Regions from separate parts of the Streptomyces sp. NPDC050732 genome, predicted to be linked through region 2. Evidence: riboswitches for the same ligand, from Rfam matches in the RefSeq annotation. Region 2 holds a riboswitch; the other holds the start of a gene.
What was found. Region 2 has a riboswitch for S-adenosylmethionine ahead of thrC (threonine synthase). Riboswitches for the same ligand answer to the same signal wherever they lie in the genome.
Positions count from the first base shown of each region.

Region 1: linked by a shared signal. The riboswitch ahead of AB0H82_RS28505 (aminotransferase class V-fold PLP-dependent enzyme) and the one ahead of thrC (threonine synthase) in region 2 are both predicted to bind S-adenosylmethionine.

Region 1 is NZ_JBFAHP010000036.1:10,402-21,647, reverse strand. It holds gene AB0H82_RS28530 (heme-copper oxidase subunit III) at 68-688, shown strand; gene AB0H82_RS28525 (c-type cytochrome) at 766-1,575, shown strand; gene AB0H82_RS28520 (Rieske 2Fe-2S domain-containing protein) at 1,572-2,627, shown strand; gene AB0H82_RS28515 (cytochrome bc complex cytochrome b subunit) at 2,624-4,264, shown strand; gene trpD (anthranilate phosphoribosyltransferase) at 4,436-5,500, shown strand; SAM riboswitch class IV at 5,596-5,713, shown strand; gene AB0H82_RS28505 (aminotransferase class V-fold PLP-dependent enzyme) at 5,902-7,275, shown strand; gene AB0H82_RS28500 (glycerate kinase) at 7,224-8,441, opposite strand; gene AB0H82_RS28495 (SLC13 family permease) at 8,482-9,894, opposite strand; gene AB0H82_RS28490 (response regulator transcription factor) at 9,971-10,633, opposite strand; gene AB0H82_RS28485 (HAMP domain-containing sensor histidine kinase) at 10,630-11,246, opposite strand, start outside.
Region 2 is NZ_JBFAHP010000018.1:1,549-12,794, reverse strand. It holds gene AB0H82_RS18000 (ROK family protein) at 1-231, opposite strand, end outside; gene AB0H82_RS17995 (sugar isomerase) at 372-1,265, opposite strand; gene AB0H82_RS17990 (extracellular solute-binding protein) at 1,491-2,708, shown strand; gene AB0H82_RS17985 (DUF3263 domain-containing protein) at 2,719-2,973, shown strand; gene otsB (trehalose-phosphatase) at 2,993-3,865, shown strand; gene AB0H82_RS17975 (trehalose-6-phosphate synthase) at 3,881-5,287, opposite strand; gene AB0H82_RS17970 (glucosyl-3-phosphoglycerate synthase) at 5,353-6,297, opposite strand; SAM riboswitch class I at 6,474-6,602, shown strand; gene thrC (threonine synthase) at 6,596-7,915, shown strand; gene AB0H82_RS17960 (MoaD/ThiS family protein) at 8,035-8,310, shown strand; gene AB0H82_RS17955 (cold-shock protein) at 8,730-8,933, shown strand; gene groL (chaperonin GroEL) at 9,256-10,881, shown strand; gene AB0H82_RS17945 (hypothetical protein) at 10,985-11,246, opposite strand, start outside.

The sequences.
Region 1 (11,246 bases), on a different contig from region 2:
AGGACACGGACCGCAGACACTCCGAACGGCACCCCCCGGGGTGAGGGCGGGATAAGCGACCGACATAATGTCGGTCGTGGCGACAGCAACGACAGTAGATACCGGGCACGCGCACCCGCCGGTCAATCGACCGAACCTCACCAGCGTCGGAACCATCATCTGGTTGAGTTCCGAGCTGATGTTCTTCGCGGCCCTCTTCGCGATGTACTTCACCCTGCGATCGGTGACAGGTCCTGATCACTGGAAGGAAATGGCTTCGGCCCTGAACTTCCCGTTCTCGGCGACGAACACCACGATCCTGGTGCTCTCCTCCCTCACGTGTCAGCTGGGCGTGTTCGCAGCTGAACGCGGTGACGTGAAGAAGCTCCGGATGTGGTTCATCGTCACCTTCATCATGGGTGCGATCTTCATCGGCGGTCAGGTGTACGAATACACCGAGCTGGTCAAGCACGAGGGCCTCTCGCTCTCGTCCGACCCGTACGGCTCGGTCTTCTACCTGACCACCGGCTTCCACGGACTGCACGTGACAGGCGGCCTGATCGCCTTCCTGCTGGTCCTTGGGCGCACCTATGCGGCCAGGAGGTTCACCCACGAACAGGCGACCGCAGCCATCGTCGTGTCCTACTACTGGCACTTCGTCGATGTGGTCTGGATCGGCCTCTTCGCCACGATCTACATGATCAAGTAAGCGGCAGGTCGCTCACGCGACGCATTCGAAACATTCCAGAAGCATCGACGCAGAAGATCCTGACACCGGGGTAATCCGTGAAAAAGCTCTCCGCACGACGACGCCATCCGCTGGCGGCGGTCGTCGTCCTACTCCTCGCGCTGGCGGCCACCGGGGGGCTGTACGCCGCGTTCGCGCCGGCGGACAAGGCGCAGGCCGATGACACCGCCCAGTCCCTCGCCATCGACGAGGGCAAGAAGCTCTACGCCGTGGGCTGCTCCAGCTGCCACGGAACCGGCGGTCAGGGCTCCTCCGACGGTCCGAGCCTGGTGGGCGTCGGCGCCGCCGCTGTCGACTTCCAGGTCGGCACCGGACGTATGCCGCTCCAGCAGCCGGGTGCCCAGGCGCCCAAGAAGAAGGTCATCTACAACCAGGCCCAGATCGACCAGCTCGCGGCGTACATCTCGTCGCTGGGTGCCGGTCCTTCGGTTCCGACCGAGAAGCAGTACAGCCCGGACGGAGCGGACATCGCCAAGGGCGGTGAGCTGTTCCGCACCAACTGTGCCCAGTGCCACAACTTCACCGGTGAAGGTGGCGCGCTGACGCACGGCAAGTTCGCGCCGTCGCTCGAAGGTGTCTCCCCGAAGCACATCTACGAGGCCATGCAGACCGGCCCGCAGAACATGCCGTCCTTCCCCGACACCACGATGCCGGAGAAGAGCAAGAAGGACATCATCGCGTACCTCGACGCGGTCAACGGCGAGAAGACCGAGAGCCCTGGCGGTCTGAAGCTGGGTGGTCTGGGTCCGGTCAGTGAAGGCCTCTTCGGCTGGATCTTCGGTCTCGGCTCGCTGATCGCGGTCGCCGTGTGGGTCGCCGCTCGGACCGCAAAGGCCAAGAAGTCATGAGTAGCCAAGAGATTCCAGAAGAGAACCTGCCCAGCAAGCAGGAGACCGAGCACGGCTCGGTGGCGACCGCGGAGGACAATCCGTTCGCCGACCCGGGGCTGCCGCCCCACGAGCACCGTGTCCAGGACATCGACGAGCGGGCCGCCCGGCGTTCCGAGCGAGTCGTGGCGTTCCTGTTCACGCTGTCGATGATCGCGACCGTCGGCTTCATCGCCTCGTACGTGGCGATCCCGGCCGACAAGAGCGTCTTCATCTGGCCGATCGGACACATCAGCGGCCTCAACTTCGCCCTGGGCACGACCCTCGGCGTGGCGCTGTTCTGCATCGGCGCGGGCGCGGTCCACTGGGCCCGCACCCTGATGTCCGACGTCGAGATGACCGACGAGCGGCACGAGATCGCGGCCGAGCCCGAGGTCCGTGCCAAGGTCATGGCGGACTTCAAGCAGGGCGCCGCGGAGTCGGGTTTCGGTCGGCGCAAGCTGATCCGCAACACGATGTTCGGCGCGCTGGCCCTGGTCCCGCTCTCCGGTGTCGTCCTGCTGCGTGACCTCGGGCCGCTGCCCGAGGACAAGCTCCGGCACACCAAGTGGGCCAAGGGCAAGATGCTCGTGAACATGAACACCCACGAGCCGCTGCGTCCGTCGGACGTGCAGGTCGGGTCGCTGACCTTCGCCATGCCCGAGGGCATGTCGGAGCACGACCACGACTTCCAGACCCAGATCGCCAAGGCCGCCCTGATGATCGTCCGGATTCAGCCGGAGAACATCAAGGACAAGCGCGAGCTGGAGTGGTCGCACGAAGGCATCGTGGCGTACTCCAAGATCTGCACCCACGTGGGCTGCCCGATCTCCCTGTACGAGCAGCAGACGCACCACGTCCTCTGCCCGTGCCACCAGTCCACCTTCGACCTCTCCGACGGTGCCCGAGTCATCTTCGGCCCGGCCGGTCACGCCCTGCCGCAGCTGCGCATCGGCGTGAACGAAAAGGGCTACCTGGAGGCGCTCGGCGACTTCGAAGAGCCCGTCGGTCCTGCCTTCTGGGAGCGCGGATGAGCACCACCACCACTTCCTCCAAAGAACAGCGCAAGCAAGCGCCCGCCGGCGAGCGCGTCGCCGACTGGGCCGACGGCCGGCTGGGGATCTACTCCCTCGCCAAGGCCAACATGCGCAAGATCTTTCCGGACCACTGGTCCTTCATGCTCGGCGAGATCTGCCTGTACAGCTTCATCATCATCATCCTCACGGGTGTGTACCTGACGCTGTTCTTCCACCCGTCGATGAACGAGGTGGAGTACCACGGCAGCTACATCCCGATGCAGGGACAGCTGATGTCGGAGGCGTTCAACTCGACCATGCACATCTCCTTCGATGTGCGCGGTGGTCTGCTGATCCGGCAGATCCACCACTGGGCGGCGCTGATCTTCCTCGCCGGCATGTTCGTGCACATGATGCGCGTGTTCTTCACGGGTGCGTTCCGCAAGCCGCGTGAGGTCAACTGGCTCTTCGGCTTCCTGCTGTTCGTCCTCGGCATGTTCACCGGTTTCACCGGTTACTCGCTCCCGGACGACCTGCTCTCCGGCACCGGTGTCCGCTTCATGCAGGGCGCGATCCTGTCGGTGCCGATCGTCGGCACGTACCTGTCGATGTTCCTGTTCGGCGGCGAGTTCCCCGGCGGCGACTTCGTGGCCCGGTTCTACTCGGTCCACATCCTGCTGCTGCCGGGCATCATGCTCGGCCTCGTGGTGGCGCACCTGATCCTGGTCTTCTACCACAAGCACACGCAGTTCGCGGGCCCCGGCAAGAGCAACAAGAACGTCGTCGGCATGCCGCTGCTGCCCGTCTACATGGCCAAGGCCGGAGGCTTCTTCTTCCTGGTCTTCGGTGTCATCGCGGTCATCGCGGCGGTCGCCTCGATCAACCCGATCTGGGCCATCGGCCCGTACCGTCCGGACCAGGTGTCCACCGGCGCCCAGCCCGACTGGTACATGGGCTTCGCCGAGGGTCTGATCCGTGTCATGCCGGGCTGGGAGATCAACCTCTGGGGTCACACGCTCGTCCTGGGTGTGTTCATCCCGCTGGTCATCGTCTTCCCGCTGGTCCTGGTGGCCATCGCCGTCTACCCGTTCATCGAGTCCTGGGTCACCGGCGACAAGCGCGAGCACCACATCCTGGACCGCCCGCGCAACGCCCCGACCCGCACGGCCTTCGGTGTCGCGTGGATCACGGCGTACATGGTCATGCTGGTCGGTGGTGGCAACGACCTGTGGGCCACGCACTTCCACCTGTCGCTGAACGCGATCACCTGGTTCGTCCGGATCGCCTTCTTCGTCGGACCGGTCATCGCCTTCATCGTGACCAAGCGGATCTGCCTGGGTCTGCAGCGGCGCGACAGGGACAAGGTGCTGCACGGCCGCGAGTCGGGCATCATCAAGCGGCTGCCGCACGGTGAGTTCATCGAGGTCCACGAGCCGCTCAGCAAGGAGCAGCTGCACACGCTCACCGCGCATGAGCAGTACAAGCCGGTCGAGCTCGGCCCGGCGGTCGACGAGAACGGCGTCAAGCGCAAGGTGTCCGGTTCGCAGAAGCTGCGGGCCAAGCTCTCCAAGGGCTACTTCGGGGAAGAGGGTCAGATCCCCAAGCCCACCGCCGACGAGTACAAGGAGATCACGAGCGGCCACGGCCACCACTGATCAACTGAAGCTCTGAAGCTCTGACCTCTCCAAGGTCGCCACGGTAAGAGCCCCGTCCATTGCATGGACGGGGCTCTTTGCCGTCCCGGAGGCTGGATAGGGTGGTCCCACCCCCATGTGCCGGGGTGTTTCCCCACATACGCATACGCAGACGAAAACCCAGGAGCGGCTATGAACGCTGTGACCCCCGCAGGAGGCGACACCGCGGCGGGCCGTTCCTGGCCCGACGTACTGAACGGCCTGCTGGAAGGCCGTGACCAGAGCGCCGACGACACGGCCTGGGCCATGGACCGCATCATGCGCGGCGAGGCCACCGACGCGCAGATCGCGGGCTTCGTGGTCGCGCTGCGGGCCAAGGGCGAGACCGTCGAGGAGATCTCCGGTCTGGTGCGCGCCATGTACGCGCACGCCAACGTCATCGACGTGCCGGGTCCGAGCGTCGACATCGTGGGCACCGGCGGCGACGGCGCCAAGACCGTCAACATCTCGACCATGTCCGCGATCGTCGTCGCGGGAGCGGGCGCGAAGGTCGTCAAGCACGGCAACCGTGCCGCCTCCAGCGCGTCCGGCGCCTCCGACGTGCTGGAGAAGCTCGGCGTCAACCTCGACCTCGCCCCGCAGCGGGTGGTCGAGGTCGCCGAAGAGGCGGGCATCACGTTCTGCTTTGCCGTGAAGTTCCACCCGGCGCTGCGCCACGCGGGTGCCGCCCGCAGCCAGCTGGGCATCCGGACCGTCTTCAATCTCCTCGGCCCGCTCACCAATCCGGCCAAGGTGCGGGCCCAGGCGGTCGGGGTCGCCGACCCCCGGATGGCGCCCATCGTGGCGGGCGTCTTCGCCGAGCGGGGGCACTCGTCCCTCGTCTTCCGCGGTGACGACGGGCTCGACGAGCTGACGACGACGTCCACCTCCCGGGTCTGGGTGGTGCGGGACGGCGCCGTGCGCGAGGAGGCCTTCGACCCCCGGGACGTCGGGCTCGACCTGGTGCCCGTCGAGGCGCTGCGGGGCGCCGACGCCTCGTACAACGCCGAGGTCGCGCTGCGGCTGCTCGACGGGGAGAGCGGACCCGTGCGGGACGCGGTGCTGCTGAACTCGGCGGCGGCGCTGGCCGCCCTGACGCCCACCGACGAGCCGCTGGCCGTGCAGATCAGCGCCGGCATGGCGCGGGCGGCGCGGGCGATCGACTCGGGGGCCGCGAAGAAGGCCCTGGAGCGCTGGGTGGCCGCGAGCAACCGCTGAGAACCCCTCTCGGGCACGACGATGTGACGCAGGGCGCAGTCCGGATGCTGGACTGCGCCTTGCGCGTCGAAGATCGTGTGGCAGGATGCTGCACAGGTCATGAGTGACAGCGACTACGGCCCCGGCCCGCTGTCCGGCAACCCTCCGTCCGTGGCGGGGTGCCCCGGGTGAAGACCAGGTCGTACGCAGCAAGGCGTATGGCAAGCGCGGACCCCTGGACATCGGTGGATGTCACAGCCCTGGGGTCCTGGTCCTCAAGGGAGCAGTCTCGTGAGCAAGCGAATGTGCTAGGGCCTTCCGGCCCCTTTCCGCGCACCTTTTCTCTTCATCACTGCACCGCCCTGTCTCTGTCGTACGGGCGTCGACGCAGTGAACTCACTTGCCTCTTACGGGAGTTCGCCATGTCTGTTTCCGCTGTCGCCGTCGACGCCGCCGTCTGTGCCCCGCTGCCGGTCCTCGGCAGGGACGTCACCGTTCCGCTGGTCACCGGCGGCGAGGTGAGCTACGCCGCGCTCGACTACGCGGCGAGCGCGCCGGCCCTGCAGCGGGTGTGGGACGACGTGGCCGCGTACGCGCCGTACTACGGCAGCGTGCACCGCGGCGCCGGGTACCTGTCGCAGCTCTCCACCGACCTGTTCGAGAACAGCCGGGTCGCCGTCGCCGAGTTCCTCGGCTGCCGCGAGGACGACCAGGTCGTCTTCACCCGCTCCACCACCGACTCGCTGAACCTCCTCGCGGCCGCCCTGCCCGCCGACTGCCAGGTCTTCGTCTTCGAGACCGAGCACCACGCCTCGCTCCTGCCGTGGCGGGACGCCCGCGTCACCTACCTGAACGCGCCGCGCACCCCCGACGAGGCCGTCCAGACCCTGGAGCGGGCCCTCGCCGACCGTGACCCCTACGGGCCCGCCCTGGTGTGCGTCACCGGCGCCTCGAACGTCACCGGTGAGCTGTGGCCGGTGCGGGAGCTGGCCGCCGCCGCGCACGCGCACGGCGCCCGGATCGTGCTCGACGCCGCACAGCTCGCCCCCCACCACCCCCTCTCCATCGGCGGGTTGGACGTCGACTGGGTCGCCTTCTCCGGACACAAGCTGTACGCGCCGTTCGGCTCCGGTGTCCTCGCGGGCCGCGCCGACTGGCTGCGGGAGGCCGAGCCGTACCTCGCGGGCGGCGGGGCCTCGCGCAAGGTGGCGCGCCGCGCTGACGGGGGCGTGGACGTGGAGTGGCACGACACCGCGGCCCGCCACGAGGCCGGTTCGCCGAACGTCATCGGCGTCTACTCGATCGCCGCCGCCTGCAAGGCGCTCACCGAGGCGGGCTTCGACCAGCTCGTCGCCCGTGAGCAGTACCTGATCGCGAAGGTGCGCGAGGGGCTCGCCGAGGTGCCCGCCGTGCGCGTGCTCTCGCTCTTCGGGGACGACGCGCCGCGCGTGGGCGTCATCTCCTTCGTCGTCGACGGCTGGAACAGTTCGCACTTCGCCGCCGCGCTCTCCGCCGAGTACGGCATCGGTGTACGGGACGGCCTGTTCTGCGCCCACCCGCTGGTGCGCACCCTGCTCGGCAGCGAGCCCGACGAGCCCGGCGAGTGCGGCGCCCCCGAGGCCGCCCCCGGCGAGAAGTCGCTGAACGCCATCCGGGTGAGCTTCGGCGCGGGCACCCCCGACGAGCACGTCGAGCGTTTCGTGCGCGCCGTCAAGGAGCTGGTGTCGGACGGCGCGCGGTGGAACTACCGCACCGAGGACGGGCGTTGCGTGCCGGACACCAGCGCCGCCGCCTGACCCGCGGGCACCCGGCCCCCGGGCAGCCGTGAGCCGAGCTGGATCATCCGCAGGGCCCGCTCCGTCGCGTCGGTGAGGAATTCGCCGCCCCGGCCGAGCGCCTCCGTCAGCGAGACGGGAGCGGGCAGGATCGCGCTGTACGCGTCCACGCCCACGCGGCGGACGGTGTGCGCGCCGTCCCCGATCGTGCCCGCGAGGACCAGGACCGGGCGTCCGGACCGCTTCGCGCGGCGGGCCACCTCGGCGGGGACCTTGCCGCGCAGGGTCTGGTGGTCCAGGGCGCCCTCCGCGGTGATGACCAGGTCGGCGCGGGCCAGCCGTTCGTCGAGGTCGAGCCGTTCGAGCAGCACGTCGAAGCGGGGGAGCAGTGCGGCGCCGAGGGCGGCGAGACCGGCGCCGAGGCCGCCCGACGCGCCCGTGCCCGGCCCCTCGAAGAGGTCCGTCCGCACGGGCAGGTCCCGGGTGAGGAGGTGCGCCCAGTGCTCCAGGGCGGCCGCGAGGTGCTCGACCTGCTGCGGTGTCGCGCCCTTCTGGGGGCCGAAGACGCGGGCGACGCCGCGCTCGCCGCACAGGACGTTGAAGGGGTTGCAGGCGACGCGGATCTCGGTCTCCGCGAGGCGCGGGTCGAGGCCGCTCGGGTCGATGCGGCTCAGCCGCGCCAACTCCCTCCCGCCGTGCGGCAGTTCCCAGCCGTCCGCGTCGACGAGGCGGGCGCCGAGGGCCTGGAGGGCGCCCGCGCCGCCGTCCGACGTGCCCGAGTCGCCGCAGCCGACGAGGATGCGGCGGGCGCCCACGTCGAGTGCGGCACGGATCAGCTCGCCCACGCCGTACGTCGTGGTGGCACCCGGGTCCCGCAGATCGCGGGGGACCAGCGAGAGCCCCGCCACGGCCGCCATCTCCACAACCGCCGTGCCGTCGGGCAGCAGGGCGAAGTGCGTGCCGATCGGCTGGCCCACGGGGCCGGTCGCGGGCAGCGCGACGAGCCGCCCGCCACCCGCGGCGGCCAGCGCGCGGGCGGTGCCCTCGCCGCCGTCCACCAGCGGGATCAGATCGGTCTCGGCGTGCGGGACGACGCGGCGTACACCCGCGGCGATGGCCTCGGCCGCGGAGCTCGCGGACAGGGACTCCTTGAAGCCGCTGGGGGCGATGGCGAATCGGGTCAGCACGAGGGTCTCCAGAGTGGTTCAAGGGCGATCAAGGGCGGGGTCAGCGGACCGGGACGCCGAGCAGCGGCCAGAGCGTCACGGCGAAGAGCAGGACGAGCGCGGCGGTCAGCGGGGCGAGGACCGCGGAGAGACGCAGCAGGTCGCGCGGGGTGTAGGTGGGGGTGTCCGGGATCTCGGCGAAGAGGGTGACGGGCTTCGCGGAGGCGGGCAGCGTGTGGCAGAAGCCGGCCGCGGCCGTGGAGGCGAGCGCGGCGGCGACCGGGTTGACGCCCGCGCCGGCGGCCGCCGCGACGACCAGCGGGACCAGGACCGAGGAGCGCGCCGAGCGGGACTGCAGCACGAGGTGGGCGGCCGTGCTGACCGCGACCACCACGGTGAGGAAGAGCCACGGGGACAGGTCGAGGGGCAGCCCGGACACCAGCCACCTCGCCGCCCCCGAGTCGGCGAGCGCGACGCCCATCGCCATCGTCGCCGCCATGAAGAGGAGCAGCGACCAGGGCACCGTCCTGAGGGCGTCCTTGAGGCGGACCGTGCCGAGGGCGGGTGAGGAGGCCACGACCGCGCCGATCAGCGCGACGACGGCGGGCGGCACCTGGTGCAGCGGCTCGCTGCACCACAGGACGACGACGGTGGCGAGCAGCAGGGCGCAGCGCGTCTCGGCCGGCTCCCAGGGGCCGGTGACGGGCTGTTCGCTGTGCTCCTGGAGCTGGTCGAGGGTGATGTGGACCGGGCCGCGGCGGTCGGCGCGCCGGGTGGTCGTCAACAGAACGGCCTCCGCCGCCAGATGGGATGACGTGATGGCGAGCGGCAGGCCGAGCAGCAGCCACTGCGTGAAGCCGATCCGCTCGCCGGTCGCCTCCCAGAGCACCGACACGGTGATCAGATGTGCTCCCGCTCCGATCAGGGTGGCGACCGCGGAGAGAAGGATGACGGTCGGAAAGAGCAGTGCGAGCATCACGACCAGTCGCTTCCGGTCGGCGAGGACCTTGGCGAGCGCGAGGAAGACGGGCAGCGCGAGCGCGGCGCGCCCCGATGTCGCCGGCACCGCGAACGCCGTCACGACCAGCGCCGCCGTCGTCAGATGCGTCAACTGCCGTACGCTGCGCGCCCCGCTGACCAGAAAGGCCGCCGCCCGCCCGGCGAGCCCGCTGCGCGCCACGGCCGCCGCAAGCACGAAGGCGCAGATCAGCAGCCACACCGTCGCGTCGCCGAGGGTGCCGAACAGGGTGTCGCTGCTGATCACGCCGGTGGCGGTGAGCGCGAGCCCCGCGCCGAGCGCGATGTACGTGTCGTCGATCGGCGTGCCGATCCAGGCGCAGGTCGCGAGGGCGAAGACGGCGAGGGTCAGGCGGGCGTCGGCGCCGAGTCCCGGGAAGTTCCCGGGGACCGCGAGGAGGGCGCAGACGCTGAGCGCCGCGCAGAGCGTCACGGCCTGCCGCAGGTTCAGGGTCACGCGTTCAGCGTGGTGCGGCGCCGTGAGCCCTCAATGAGGCGCGGATGAAAGAAATTTCACCGAGCCGACGCCCGGTTCACTCCGGCAGCCGGTACCCCATCCCGCGCACTGTCTCCACCCGCTCCGAGCCCAGCTTCTTGCGCAGCGCGCGGACGTAGACGTCCACGATGTTGGAGCCCGGGTCGAAGTCGTACCCCCACACGTGGGAGAGGATCTGCTCCCGTGAGAGGACCTGCCCGGGATGGCGCAGGAAGAGCTCAAGCAGGACGAACTCACGCGCCGTCAGATCCACCGTCCGCTCGGCCGAACGCGCCCTGCGGGTCCGCAGGTCCAGCGTGAGCTCCCCGCTGCGCAACACCGTCACCTCGGGCGCCCCGGCCGCCGTGCGCAGCCGCAGCCGCACCCGGGCGAGCAGCTCCTCGAAGCGGAACGGCTTGGTCATCCAGTCGTCGGCGCCGCCCTCCAGACCCGCCACCGTGTCCCGCACCGAGTCCCGCGCGGTCAGCACGATGACGGGCGTGGTCACGCGGGCCTCGCGCAGCCGGCGCAGGACCGTGAAGCCGTCCTGCCCCGGCAGGCCGATGTCCAGGACGATCAGGTCGAAGCCGCCGGTCAGGGCGTAGTCGTAGGCACTCTCGCCGTCGCCGACCACGGTGGTCGTGAAGCCGTTGGCGCGCAGGCCCTTCTCGACGAAGGACGCGATGCGCTCCTCGTCCTCGACGATCAGTATGCGGTTCACTGCCGCTCCGCCCCTTCCGGCTGTCCCTGCGGGAGTACGAGTACGAAGGTGGCGCCGCCGCCGTCCGTGGGGCGCAGCTCGACGTGGCCTCCGTGGCCCTCGGCGATGGCCTTCACGATGGCGAGGCCGAGGCCCGCCCCGGTGGCGCGGGAGCCGCGCCGCGCGGTGCCGCGGCGGAACCGCTCGAAGATCACCTCGGCGTCCTGCGCCTGCACGCCGGGGCCGCTGTCGGCGACGTACAGCTCGATGCGGCCCGCGCACAGCCGCGAGCCGATGGAGATCCGCTGCCCCGGGGCGGTGTGCTGCACGGCGTTCTGCGCCAGCTGCACCATCGCCTGGGTGATGCGCTGGGGGTCGAGGCCGGTCCCGGCGTCGGCGACCTCGGCGAGGCGCCAGTCGCGGTCGCCGATCGCCCGTGCCTTGACGAAGACGTCCGCCGTCAGCTCGGCCAGCTGCACCGGCTCCGGGGTGACGAAGTCGGGGCGCTCGGCCTTGGCGAGCAGCAGCAGGTCCTCGACGATGCGGCTCATCCGGTCCAGCTCCTCCGTCACGATGCGGACGGTCTCCTCGCGTTCGCCGGGGCCGTCGCCCATCAGCTCCAGGTGGCCGCGGA
Region 2 (11,246 bases):
GTCGACGATGCCGGGCACGGCGACTCCCGCCGCGGCGGCGGGCTCCCCGAACCGCTCGACGCCGTGGGCGCGCAGATCCGCGGCGAAGCCGAGGATGGACTCGACGACGGCGTCGGCGCCGCGCTCGCGTCCCGTGGGCCTGCGCGCCTCGTACAGCAGGGTGCCGTCGCCCCCGACCAGGGCGGCCTTCATTCCGGTGCCGCCCACATCGAGGGCGATGACGTGTCTCACGGGGAACAGTCTCGCGCGTCGTCCGTGACAGGTCTAGTCCACTTCACTCTCCCGTGCCGGGAGGACGATCCTTTTCACCGCACCTGTCCGCTTGTGGGGCCATCGGGGGCTGACGGCGCCACCGAGGCGGCCCGCCGGCCTCAGCTCAGGATCACGCTGCGCGTGAGGTTGCGGGGGCGGTCCGGGTCCTGGCCGTGGGATTCCGCCAGGGCCACCGCCAGGCGCTGGGCGCGGACGAGGTCGGCGAGGGGGTCCGTCTCCTGGCGGGCGACCAGTTCGCCGCCGACGCGGGCCACGTCCCCCGCGAGCCCCTCCGGCAGCGTCCCGAACATCCAGGCCACCCGGCCGGGGCCGGTAATGGAGATGGGACCGTGGCGGTACTCCATCGCCGGGTACGCCTCCGTCCAGGCGCCGGCCGCCTCCCGCATCTTGAGGGCGGCCTCCAGGGCCAGGCCGTACGTCCAGCCGCGGCCCAGGAACGTCCACTGCTCCGCGCCGAGCACCGCCGCCGGGAGCGGCTCGGTCACCGCGAGCTCCGCGTCGACGGCCGCCTCGGCCACCGTCTTGAGGCCGGGGATGTGGCCGAGTCCGGCCCGCAGGAAGGCGAAGGCCGTCGTCGCGAAGCGGGTCTGGACGACCGACTCCTCGTCCGCCCAGTCCAGGACCGCCACGGTGTCCGCCGCGTCCATGACGGGGGTCTTCGGGTCGGCGGTGAGGGCGACCGTCGGGACCGTGCCCTTGAGGCGGGTCAGCAGGTCCAGGACCTCCGTCGTCGTGCCCGAGCGGGTGATGGCCACGACCCGGTCGTACGTCCGCCCGGCCGGGAACTCCGACGACGCGAAGGCGTCCGTCTCGCCCAGACCGGCCGCCTCACGCAGCGCCGCGTACGCGATGGCCATGAACCACGAGGTGCCGCAGCCGGTGACGGCGACCCGCTCACCCGGCCGCGGAAGCCCCTCGAACGTGGCGGCCGCCTCCACCGCCCGGCGCCAGCAGGCGGGCTGGGTGGCTATTTCTGCTGCGGTACGCGACATGCGCCGGTGCTCCTCGTCAGTGCGGGACTGGTGCGGGACTGGTGCGGAACTCCCGCCATGGTCATCGGCGGGACCGCCGTTGCACAAGTGATACGCGGGTGGTGTAGACCTTGTGTCCGGACTCGGGGGAAACTCGCAGTTCAAGCGGATTGTGGAAGCAACGAGGGTGGGACAGCTGTGCAGCGGCGCGTGACAGGACTGACCGCGGCGGTGGCCGCACTGGGCATGGCGGGCGTGCTCGCCGGCTGCGGCGGTCCCGGCGACTCCGGCGACGTCACCCTCAAGCTGGTGGCCGCCGACTACGGCGACTCGGCGGCGAACAGCTCGAAGAAGTACTGGGCCAAGGTCGTCGAGGGGTTCGAGAAGGAGAACCCCGGCATCAAGGTCGACGTGACCGTTCACTCCTGGAACGACGTCGACCGCGAGGTCAAGGAGATGGTCAAGAAGGGCGAGGCCCCCGACCTGGCCCAGATCGGCGCCTACGCCGACTACGCCGCGCAGGGCAAGCTCTACGAGGCCGACGAGCTCCTCTCCATCGCCACACAGGCCGACTTCCTGGCGCCGCTCTCGCAGGCCGGCGAGGTCAACCGCATCCAGTACGGCATGCCGTTCGCCTCCTCCACGCGTCTGCTCTTCTACAACACCAAGCTCTTCAAGGACGCCCACCTCACTCCGCCGCAGAGCTGGAGCGAGCTGCAGGCCGACGCGAAGGCCCTCAAGGCGCGCGGCGTGAAGATCCCGTACGCGCTGCCGCTGGGCCCCGAGGAGGCGCCCGCCGAGACGCTGATGTGGATGCTGAGCGGCGGCGGCGGCTACACCGACAACGTCGGTTCGTACGCCCTCGACTCCGACCAGAACGCCAAGACGTTCGCCTGGCTCAGGGACGAACTCGTCGGCAAGGGCCTGACCGGGCCGAAGCCGCCCGCCGAGCTGAACCGCGCCGAGGCGTTCGCGGCGTTCTCGCGCGGCGAGGTCGGCATGCTCAACGGCCACCCGACGCTCATGAAGATGGCCGCCAAGAAGGGCGTGAAGTTCGGCATGGTGCCGGCGCCCGGCATCAACGGCAAGGCGCAGGCCACGATGGGCGTCGCCGACTGGATGATGGCGTTCAAGCAGAACGGTCACCGCAAGGAGGCCGGCAAGTTCCTGGACTACGTCTACAGCAAGAAGAACGTGCTGGAGTTCTCGAACGAGTACGACATCCTGCCCGTGACGACCTCCGCGTCGCAGGCGATGGCGAAGGACCGCGGCCACACCGCGCTCGGCAAGTTCCTCAAGGAACTCCCCACCTCGGAGCTCTACCCGGTGGGCAAGACGTCCTGGGCGCAGGTCTCCGCGGACATCAAGAAGGACATCGGCAGGACCGTCGGCGAGGGCGGCGACCCCAAGTCGGTGCTCAGCCGGATCCAGACCCGGGCGATGACCGCGGAGAACGCGGAGTAGCGTGGCGGGCATGACCGATCAGGAGCCGGCTGAGGGGCCGGACGGCCTCTCCGAGCGGGACCGCGCGGTGCTCGCCCTCGAACGGCGGCCGTGGCCGGGCCCGGGCGCCAAGGAGCGCGCCATCCGCGAGGAGCTCGGCATGGTGCCGGTGCGCTACTACCAGGTCCTGAACGCCCTCCTGGACGACGCGCGGGCCCTCGCCCACGACCCGATTACGGTCAATCGGCTGCGCCGGGTGCGGGAGTCCCGGCGCGCCGAGCGCTGACGCCGATAAGGTCGGGCCCATGGGTGACCCTACGTACTCGCTGTCGGACCTGCCCGAGCCGCCCGGCCTGCCCGAGCCCGTGACGCCCGCGGGGCGCGACGGCCTCGCCGCGTTCCTCGCCCGGCCGGACCGCGCCGTGGTGGCGCTGGACTTCGACGGGACGCTCGCCCCGATCGTGCCCGATCCCGAACAGGCGCGCGCCCACCCGGACGCCGCTCCGGTGCTCGCCGCGCTCGCCCCCCGCCTGCGGTCCGTGGCGGTCGTCACGGGCCGCCCCGCGGGCGTCGCCGTCCGCTACGGCGGCTTCGCGGGCGTGCCGGGCCTGGAGCACCTCGTGGTCCTCGGGCACTACGGCGCCGAGCGCTGGGACGCCGTCACCGGCACGGTCCGCGCCGCCGAGCCGCACCCCGGGGTCGCGGCCGTGCGCGCCGAGCTGCCCGGCTTCCTGGACGGGATCGGCGCCTGGCGCGGCTCGTGGATAGAGGAGAAGGGCCGCGCCGTCGCCGTGCACACGCGCCGGGCGCAGGACCCGCAGGCGGCCTTCGATGCGCTGCGCGAGCCGCTCGGCGAGCTGGCGCACCGGCACGGCCTGATCGTCGAGCCGGGCCGCCTCGTCCTTGAACTGCGGCCGCCCGGCATGGACAAGGGCGTGGCCCTCGCCGAGTACCTGCGCGAGGTGGGCGCCGAGTCCGTCCTCTACGCGGGCGACGACCTCGGCGACCTGCCCGCCTTCGGCGCCGTGGAGAAGCTCCGCTCGGACGGTGTCGCGGGCCTGCTCGTGTGCAGCGGCAGCGCGGAGGTCAAGGAGCTGGCCGGGCGGGCCGACCTGGTCGTGGACGGCCCGCAGGGTGTCGTACGACTGCTGTCGGCGATCACCGCCCGGCTGCCCTGACCGGACCCCTGGGGGTCAGCCGGTGAGCGCCCGCAGCTGGTCCAGGAACCACTGCGCGGGCGGCAGCGCCGTCGCCGCCGCCGCGAGGCGCTTCGTGCGCTCGGCGCGCTCCTCCGGCGGCATCAGGAGGGCCGTGTGCAGGGCCTCCGCCGTGGCCGTGATGTCGAAGGGGTTCACGGAGAGCGCGTCGTCGCCGAGCTCCTCGTGGGCGCCCGCCTCCCGCGAGAGGACCAGCGCGCAGCCCTCGTCGGAGACGACGGGGACCTCCTTCGCGACGAGGTTCATGCCGTCGCGGATGGGGTTGACCAGGGCCACGTCCGCCATGCGGTAGGCCGCGAGTGAGCGCGCGAAGTCGTCCTTGACGTGCAGGACCACCGGGGTCCAGCCGTCCGTCCCGTACGTGGCGTTGATGTCGTCGGCGACCCGGGAGACCTCCGCGGTGTAGTCGCGGTAGACCACCAGGTCCTGCCGGGACGGGTAGGCGAAGGCGACGTGCACGACGCGCTCGCGCCACTCGGGGTGGGTGTCGAGCAGCTCGCGGTAGGCGTGCAGGCCCCGCACGATGTTCTTGGACAGCTCCGTCCGGTCCACCCGGACGATCAGCTTCCGGTCCTCGCCTTCGTGGCTGCCCGCCTGCTCCCGCAGCGCCCGCATCCGCTCCTCGACGTCGTCGCGCCGCGACCGCTCCCGCAGGAAGTCGGCGTCGGCACCGAGCCCGTGCACCCCGATCCGGGTGCCGGAGGTCCCGCCGACGAGCCGCACGCAGCACTCCGTGAACGCGTCCGCCCACCGCCCGGTGAGGAACCCGAGCCGGTCGGCGCCGAGCATCCCGCGCAGCAGCTGCTCGGCCACGTCGTCCGGCAGCATCCGGAAGTAGTCGGCGGGCGCCCACGGGGTGTGCGAGAAGTGGCCGATGCGCAGGTCCTCGCGGAGCTCCCGCAGCATGCCCGGCACCAGCGCCAGGTGGTAGTCCTGCACCAGGACGGCCGCCCCGGGACCCGCCTCCTCGGCGAGCGCCTCGGCGAACGCCCGGTTGTACGTCTCGTACGCCGCCCACTGTGCGCGGAACTCCGGTCCGAAGACCGGTTCCAACGGCGTCTGGTAGAGCAGGTGGTGGACGAACCACAGCACCGAGTTCGCGATGCCGTTGTACGCGTCCGCGTGGACGTCCGCGTCGATGTCCAGCATCCGTACGCCCGGTTCCCCGACGCCGCGCCGCACCGCCTCGCGGTCGCCGTCGCCGAGCGCCGCGCACACCCACAGGGCGTCCGCCTCGTCGCCGATGGCGCTGAGCCCGGAGACCAGGCCGCCGCCGCCACGCCTGGCGGTCAGCTCACCGTCCTCTCCGACGGTGTACGAGACGGGGCCGCGGTTGGACGCGACGAGTACCTGTGCTGCTGACGAACCGTGCTCGGAGACCATGTGGCAAAACGTAGCCCGGTTCGGGGCCGGGCAAACGTGCGACCGGACCCCGCCCGTCCGGACGGTCACGCCACGCGGCGGTGCGCGTACTCGGCGATGCCGCTCATCGGCGGCCGCTCCTCCGTGTCGACCGCGTACGTCCGCGGCACGAAGCCGTGCTCACCCCTCTCGAACTGCGTGAGCTCGGGACGTACGAGATGCCCGCGCGCGAGCCGCAGCTGTGCCGTCCGGTAGATCGCCGCCGCCATCCGCCCGAGCGCCTGCCCGTCCTGGTGCCGGTGCTTGCGCACCCCCACGTCGACCTGCGCCAGCGCGTCCAGGCCGACCGTGTGCAGCGCGTCGACGAGCAGGCCGAGCTCCACGCCGTACCCGACGGGGAACGGCAGCCGCTCCAAAAGCGACCTGCGGGCCGCGTACTCGCCGCCGAGCGGCTGGACGAACCCCGCCAGCTGCGGCCAGTGCATGTTGAGCAGCGGCCGCGCCATCAGCTCCGTCACCCGGCCGCCCTGCCCCGCCGCCGTGCCGAGCGGCCGGTCGTACATCGCCTTCACGAAGGCCACGTCCGGGTCGGTGAGCAGCGGGCCCACTATCCCCGAGACGAAGTCCGCGGAGAACTCCCGCAGATCCGCGTCGACGAACGCGACGATGTCACCGCTCGTCACCAGCAGCGAGCGCCACAGCACCTCGCCCTTGCCGGGCACCGCCGGAACGCGCGGCAGGATCTCGTCGCGGCGAACGACCTTCGCGCCCGCCGCCGCGGCGACCTCCGCCGTCCGGTCCGTCGAACCGGAGTCGACCACCACGAGCTCGTCGACCAGCGGGACCTTCTCCATCAGCTCGCGGCGTATCTCGGCGACGATCTCGCCGACCGTCCCCTCCTCGTCGAGCGCGGGCAGCACGACGCTCACCGAGGCGCCGCCGGCACGCTTGGCGTCGGCAAGCCGGTCCTGCGGCCGGTCGGCGACCGACCAGGAACGCCTGCTGAGCCAGCGCTCGACCTCTTCCAGCACGGTCGCGGTCCTCCCATGGGTGATCGATGAGGTGATCGATGTGATCCATCTCGCGGTTCGGACGACTATCTCAAGGGTCCGGGGCTTCGGTTACAGTCTTGAACAACGCCCGGGACCATCGCATGTCGGGGTCACCGTCGCGTTGAGATGAACAACTGAAACCCATAATCGAAAACCGCTCATCCAGAGGGGCAGAGGGAAACGGCCCGTTGAAGCCCCGGCAACCCTCCCGCCGACCGCGAGGTCACGGTGGGGAAGGTGCCAATTCCGTCTCGCGGCGAGATGCGTCGCGAGGAAGATGAGGAGAAAGGGCCTCGCCTCCATGGCTGTGCAGACTGTCGCCACCGAAAGCACCACCCCTTCCGTCGACCTCGGACCCGCCTCCGGCCTCTCCTGCCGTGAGTGCGGCACCACGTTCCCGCTCGGCCCGATCTTCGCCTGCGCCGAGTGTTTCGGCCCCCTCGAAGTCGCGTACGACCTGCCCCTCGGCGACCCGGAAGCCCTCCGCAAGCAGATCGAGGCCGGCCCCGCCAACATCTGGCGCTACGCCCCGCTGCTCCCCGTCCCCGCCGACGTGGCCGACAAGCCGAACCTGAACCCCGGCTGGACCCAGCTCGTCAAGGCCGACAACCTCGCCCGTGAACTCGGCGCCCAGCAGGGCAAGTTGTTCGTCAAGGACGACTCCGGCAACCCCACGCACTCCTTCAAGGACCGCGTCGTCGCACAGGCCCTCGAAGCGGCACGCGCCTTCGGGTTCACCACGCTTTCCTGCTCCTCCACCGGCAACCTCGCGGGCGCCGTCGGCGCCGCCGCCGCCCGCGCCGGCTTCCGCTCCTGCGTGTTCATCCCGCACGACCTGGAGCAGGGCAAGGTCGTCATGGCCGCGGTCTACGGCGGCGAACTCGTCGGCATCGAGGGCAACTACGACGACGTGAACCGCTTCTGCTCCGAGCTCATCGGCGACCCGCTGGGCGAGGGCTGGGGCTTCGTCAACGTCAACCTGCGGCCGTACTACGGCGAGGGCTCCAAGACCCTCGCGTACGAGATCTGCGAGCAGCTCGGCTGGGAGCTGCCCGACCAGCTCGTCATCCCGATCGCCTCCGGCTCACAGCTCACGAAGATCGACAAGGGTCTGAAGGAGCTCATCGCCCTCGGCCTGGTGGCCGACAAGCCGTACAAGATCTTCGGCGCGCAGGCCGAGGGCTGCTCGCCGGTCTCGACCGCCTTCAAGGCCGGCCACGACGTCGTACGCCCCCAGAAGCCGAACACCATCGCCAAGTCGCTGGCCATCGGCAACCCCGCCGACGGGCCGTACGTCCTGGACATCGCGCGCCGCACGGGCGGGGCGGTGGAGGACGTCAACGACGAGCAGGTCGTCGAGGCGATCAAGCTTCTCGCCCGCACGGAAGGGATCTTCGCGGAGACGGCGGGGGGTGTGACGGTGGGCGTCACGAAAAAGCTTTTCGAGGTGGGGCTTCTTGACCCGGCCCTCACCACGGTTGTCCTGAACACCGGGGACGGTCTGAAGACGCTTGACGCTGTTGCCGAGACGTCTCAGGCGACGGCGACGATCAAGCCGAGCCTCGACGCGTTCCGTGCCGCGGGGCTCGCCGACTAGTCGCCGTAGGGCCCGCGGTCCGCTGTCGACCGCGGGTCGTGGTCCGTCCTCGCGCAGTTCCCCGCGCCCCTGGAGGGGCGCGCCACCTGATCGCCCCCTGAATCACCGAGGTGAACTCCATGAGCGTCAACGTCCGTATCCCCACCATTCTGCGCACCTACACCGGCGGCAAGGCCGAGGTCGCCGCCGAGGGGGCGAACCTGGGTGAGGTCATCGCCGACCTGGAGAAGAACCACACCGGGATCGCCGCCCGCGTCCTGGACGACCAGGGCAAGCTGCGCCGCTTCGTCAACGTGTACGTGAACGACGACGACGTCCGCTTCGAGCAGGGCCTGGAGACGGCCACGCCGGACGGCGCGGGCGTCTCGATCATTCCCGCCGTCGCCGGCGGCTGAACTTTCCGCAAGCACCCTGCGTCATTCGAATTGCCCCCTCCGCGAGAGAAACGGAGGGGGCAATTCAGCTTGGTTGAGCGCGGTACAGTTGGGAAGCGTGCTTCGCCGTGAGTGCCGAGTGCATATACGAAGTCGGCCCGGAGCCGACAAGAAGTAGCCAAAGCGCACTGCCCATTCGAGCCTTATGTGCCTTTTGCCTGGCCCGACTTGCCCTGAATTCCGGTGAATTCTCCGCATATTACCGATCGGGCGCGCCCAGAATTCTCGTCCGATTGACCTGTTGCAGACGGCAGTTGGACAGATACATTCAGCGGCGGTCGACGCGTTCCGGCGCACACCCCCAACCAGTGGGGGGTGAGGTCTGACCCGGGTCCGCGAAGTGCGGTCCTGTGCAAGGGCCAGTAATAGGGGAGTTAGGCATGGCTCAGGGCACCGTCAAGTGGTTCAACGCGGAGAAGGGGTACGGCTTCATCGCGGTCGACGGTGGTGCGGATGTTTTCGTCCACTACAGCGCGATCCAGATGGACGGCTACCGCACCCTTGAAGAAGGTCAGCGAGTCGAGTTCGAGATCTCGCAGGGCCAGAAGGGTCCGCAGGCGGACATGGTCAAGCTCGCCGTCTAGCTCGGCGCGATCGACCACCGAAGCAAGCATCGCGAGGGGCTCGTATCCCACCTGGGGTACGGGCCCCTCGTGTGCGTCCGCGCCTGCGTCCGTGCTCCCGCGCGCGGGGTGGATCTGGCGGGAGCACCTTGCACTCGTGGGGGTCGAGTGCTAATCATTGGGCTTAGCACTCTCCCAGTGAGAGTGACAGAACTTGGATCGGGTCGGTGAGGTCCGCAGGCCGCGTGGGGCAAGGAACCACACGGCAAGCAGTCCGTCCGTCGCGGGCACCAGCACGGTCCGTTTGCTTGCTTTTCCACCCCGTCCGGGAGGACCACTTCACATGGCCAAGATCATCGCGTTCGACGAGGAGGCACGGCGCGGCCTCGAGCGCGGCATGAACCAGCTCGCCGACGCCGTCAAGGTGACCCTGGGCCCCAAGGGTCGCAACGTCGTCCTCGAGAAGAAGTGGGGCGCCCCCACGATCACCAACGATGGTGTTTCCATCGCCAAGGAGATCGAGCTCGAGGACCCGTACGAGAAGATCGGCGCCGAGCTGGTCAAGGAGGTCGCGAAGAAGACGGACGACGTCGCCGGTGACGGCACGACGACCGCGACCGTCCTGGCCCAGGCCCTGGTGCGCGAGGGTCTGCGCAACGTGGCCGCCGGCGCCAACCCGATGGCTCTGAAGCGCGGCATCGAGAAGGCCGTCGAGGCGGTCTCCGGCGCCCTCCTTGAGCAGGCGAAGGATGTCGAGACCAAGGAGCAGATCGCTTCGACGGCCTCCATCTCCGCCGCCGACACCCAGATCGGCGAGCTCATCGCCGAGGCCATGGACAAGGTCGGCAAGGAAGGCGTCATCACCGTCGAGGAGTCCCAGACCTTCGGTCTGGAGCTGGAGCTCACCGAGGGTATGCGCTTCGACAAGGGCTACATCTCGGCGTACTTCGCCACCGACATGGAGCGTATGGAGGCGTCGCTCGACGACCCGTACATCCTGATCGTCAACTCCAAGATCTCCAACGTGAAGGACCTCCTTCCGCTCCTGGAGAAGGTCATGCAGTCGGGCAAGCCGCTGCTGATCATCGCGGAGGACGTCGAGGGCGAGGCGCTGTCCACGCTCGTCGTCAACAAGATCCGTGGCACCTTCAAGTCCGTCGCCGTCAAGGCCCCGGGCTTCGGTGACCGCCGCAAGGCCATGCTCGGCGACATCGCCATCCTCACCGGTGGCACCGTCATCTCCGAGGAGGTCGGCCTCAAGCTGGAGAACGCCGGTCTCGACCTGCTCGGCCGCGCCCGCAAGGTCGTCATCACCAAGGACGAGACGACCATCGTCGACGGTGCCGGTGACAGCGACCAGGTCCAGGGCCGCGTCAACCAGATCCGCGCCGAGATCGAGAACAGCGACTCGGACTACGACCGCGAGAAGCTCCAGGAGCGCCTGGCGAAGCTCGCGGGCGGCGTGGCCGTCATCAAGGCCGGTGCCGCGACCGAGGTCGAGCTCAAGGAGCGCAAGCACCGCATCGAGGACGCCGTTCGCAACGCGAAGGCGGCCGTCGAGGAGGGCATCGTCGCCGGTGGTGGCGTGGCCCTGCTGCAGGCCTCCCAGGTCTTCGAGAAGCTGGAGCTGGACGGCGACGAGGCCACCGGTGCCGCCGCTGTGAAGCTGGCCCTTGAGGCCCCGCTGAAGCAGATCGCGGTCAACGCCGGCCTTGAGGGCGGTGTCGTCGTCGAGAAGGTGCGCAACCTGACCGTCGGCCACGGCCTGAACGCCGCGACCGGTGAGTACGTCGACATGATCGCCGAGGGCATCCTCGACCCGGCGAAGGTGACGCGCTCTGCCCTGCAGAACGCCGCCTCCATCGCTGCGCTGTTCCTCACCACCGAGGCCGTCATCGCCGACAAGCCGGAGAAGGCGGGCGCTGCCCCGGCCGGCGGCGGCATGCCGGGCGGTGACATGGACTTCTGATCGACCTCTGGTTGATCACTGTCCTCACGTACCGAGGGCGGCACCCCTTCTCAGGAAGAGGTGCCGCCCTCGGGCGTTTCCCGGACTTCCCGGGCTTCCCGGGTTACGGCAGGCGGTCCAGGATCCAGCTGCAGAGTTCCTCGGTCACGAGGGTGTGGCCCTCGTTCCGGGAGGCGCAGAGGAATTCGTCCAGCTCGCTCTCCTCCTCGGCGGCGGCCGTGACCGGCGCGTACAGCTTCTCGTGGGTGTCGATGTCGCGCAGGGCGATCGCGCTGACCGTCGGCACGAAGCAGTGCTCGCGGAAGTCCGCCTCGGAGCCGAGGCCGATCAGCGCGGGAATCTTGTTCAGCTCGTCGGCGAGGATG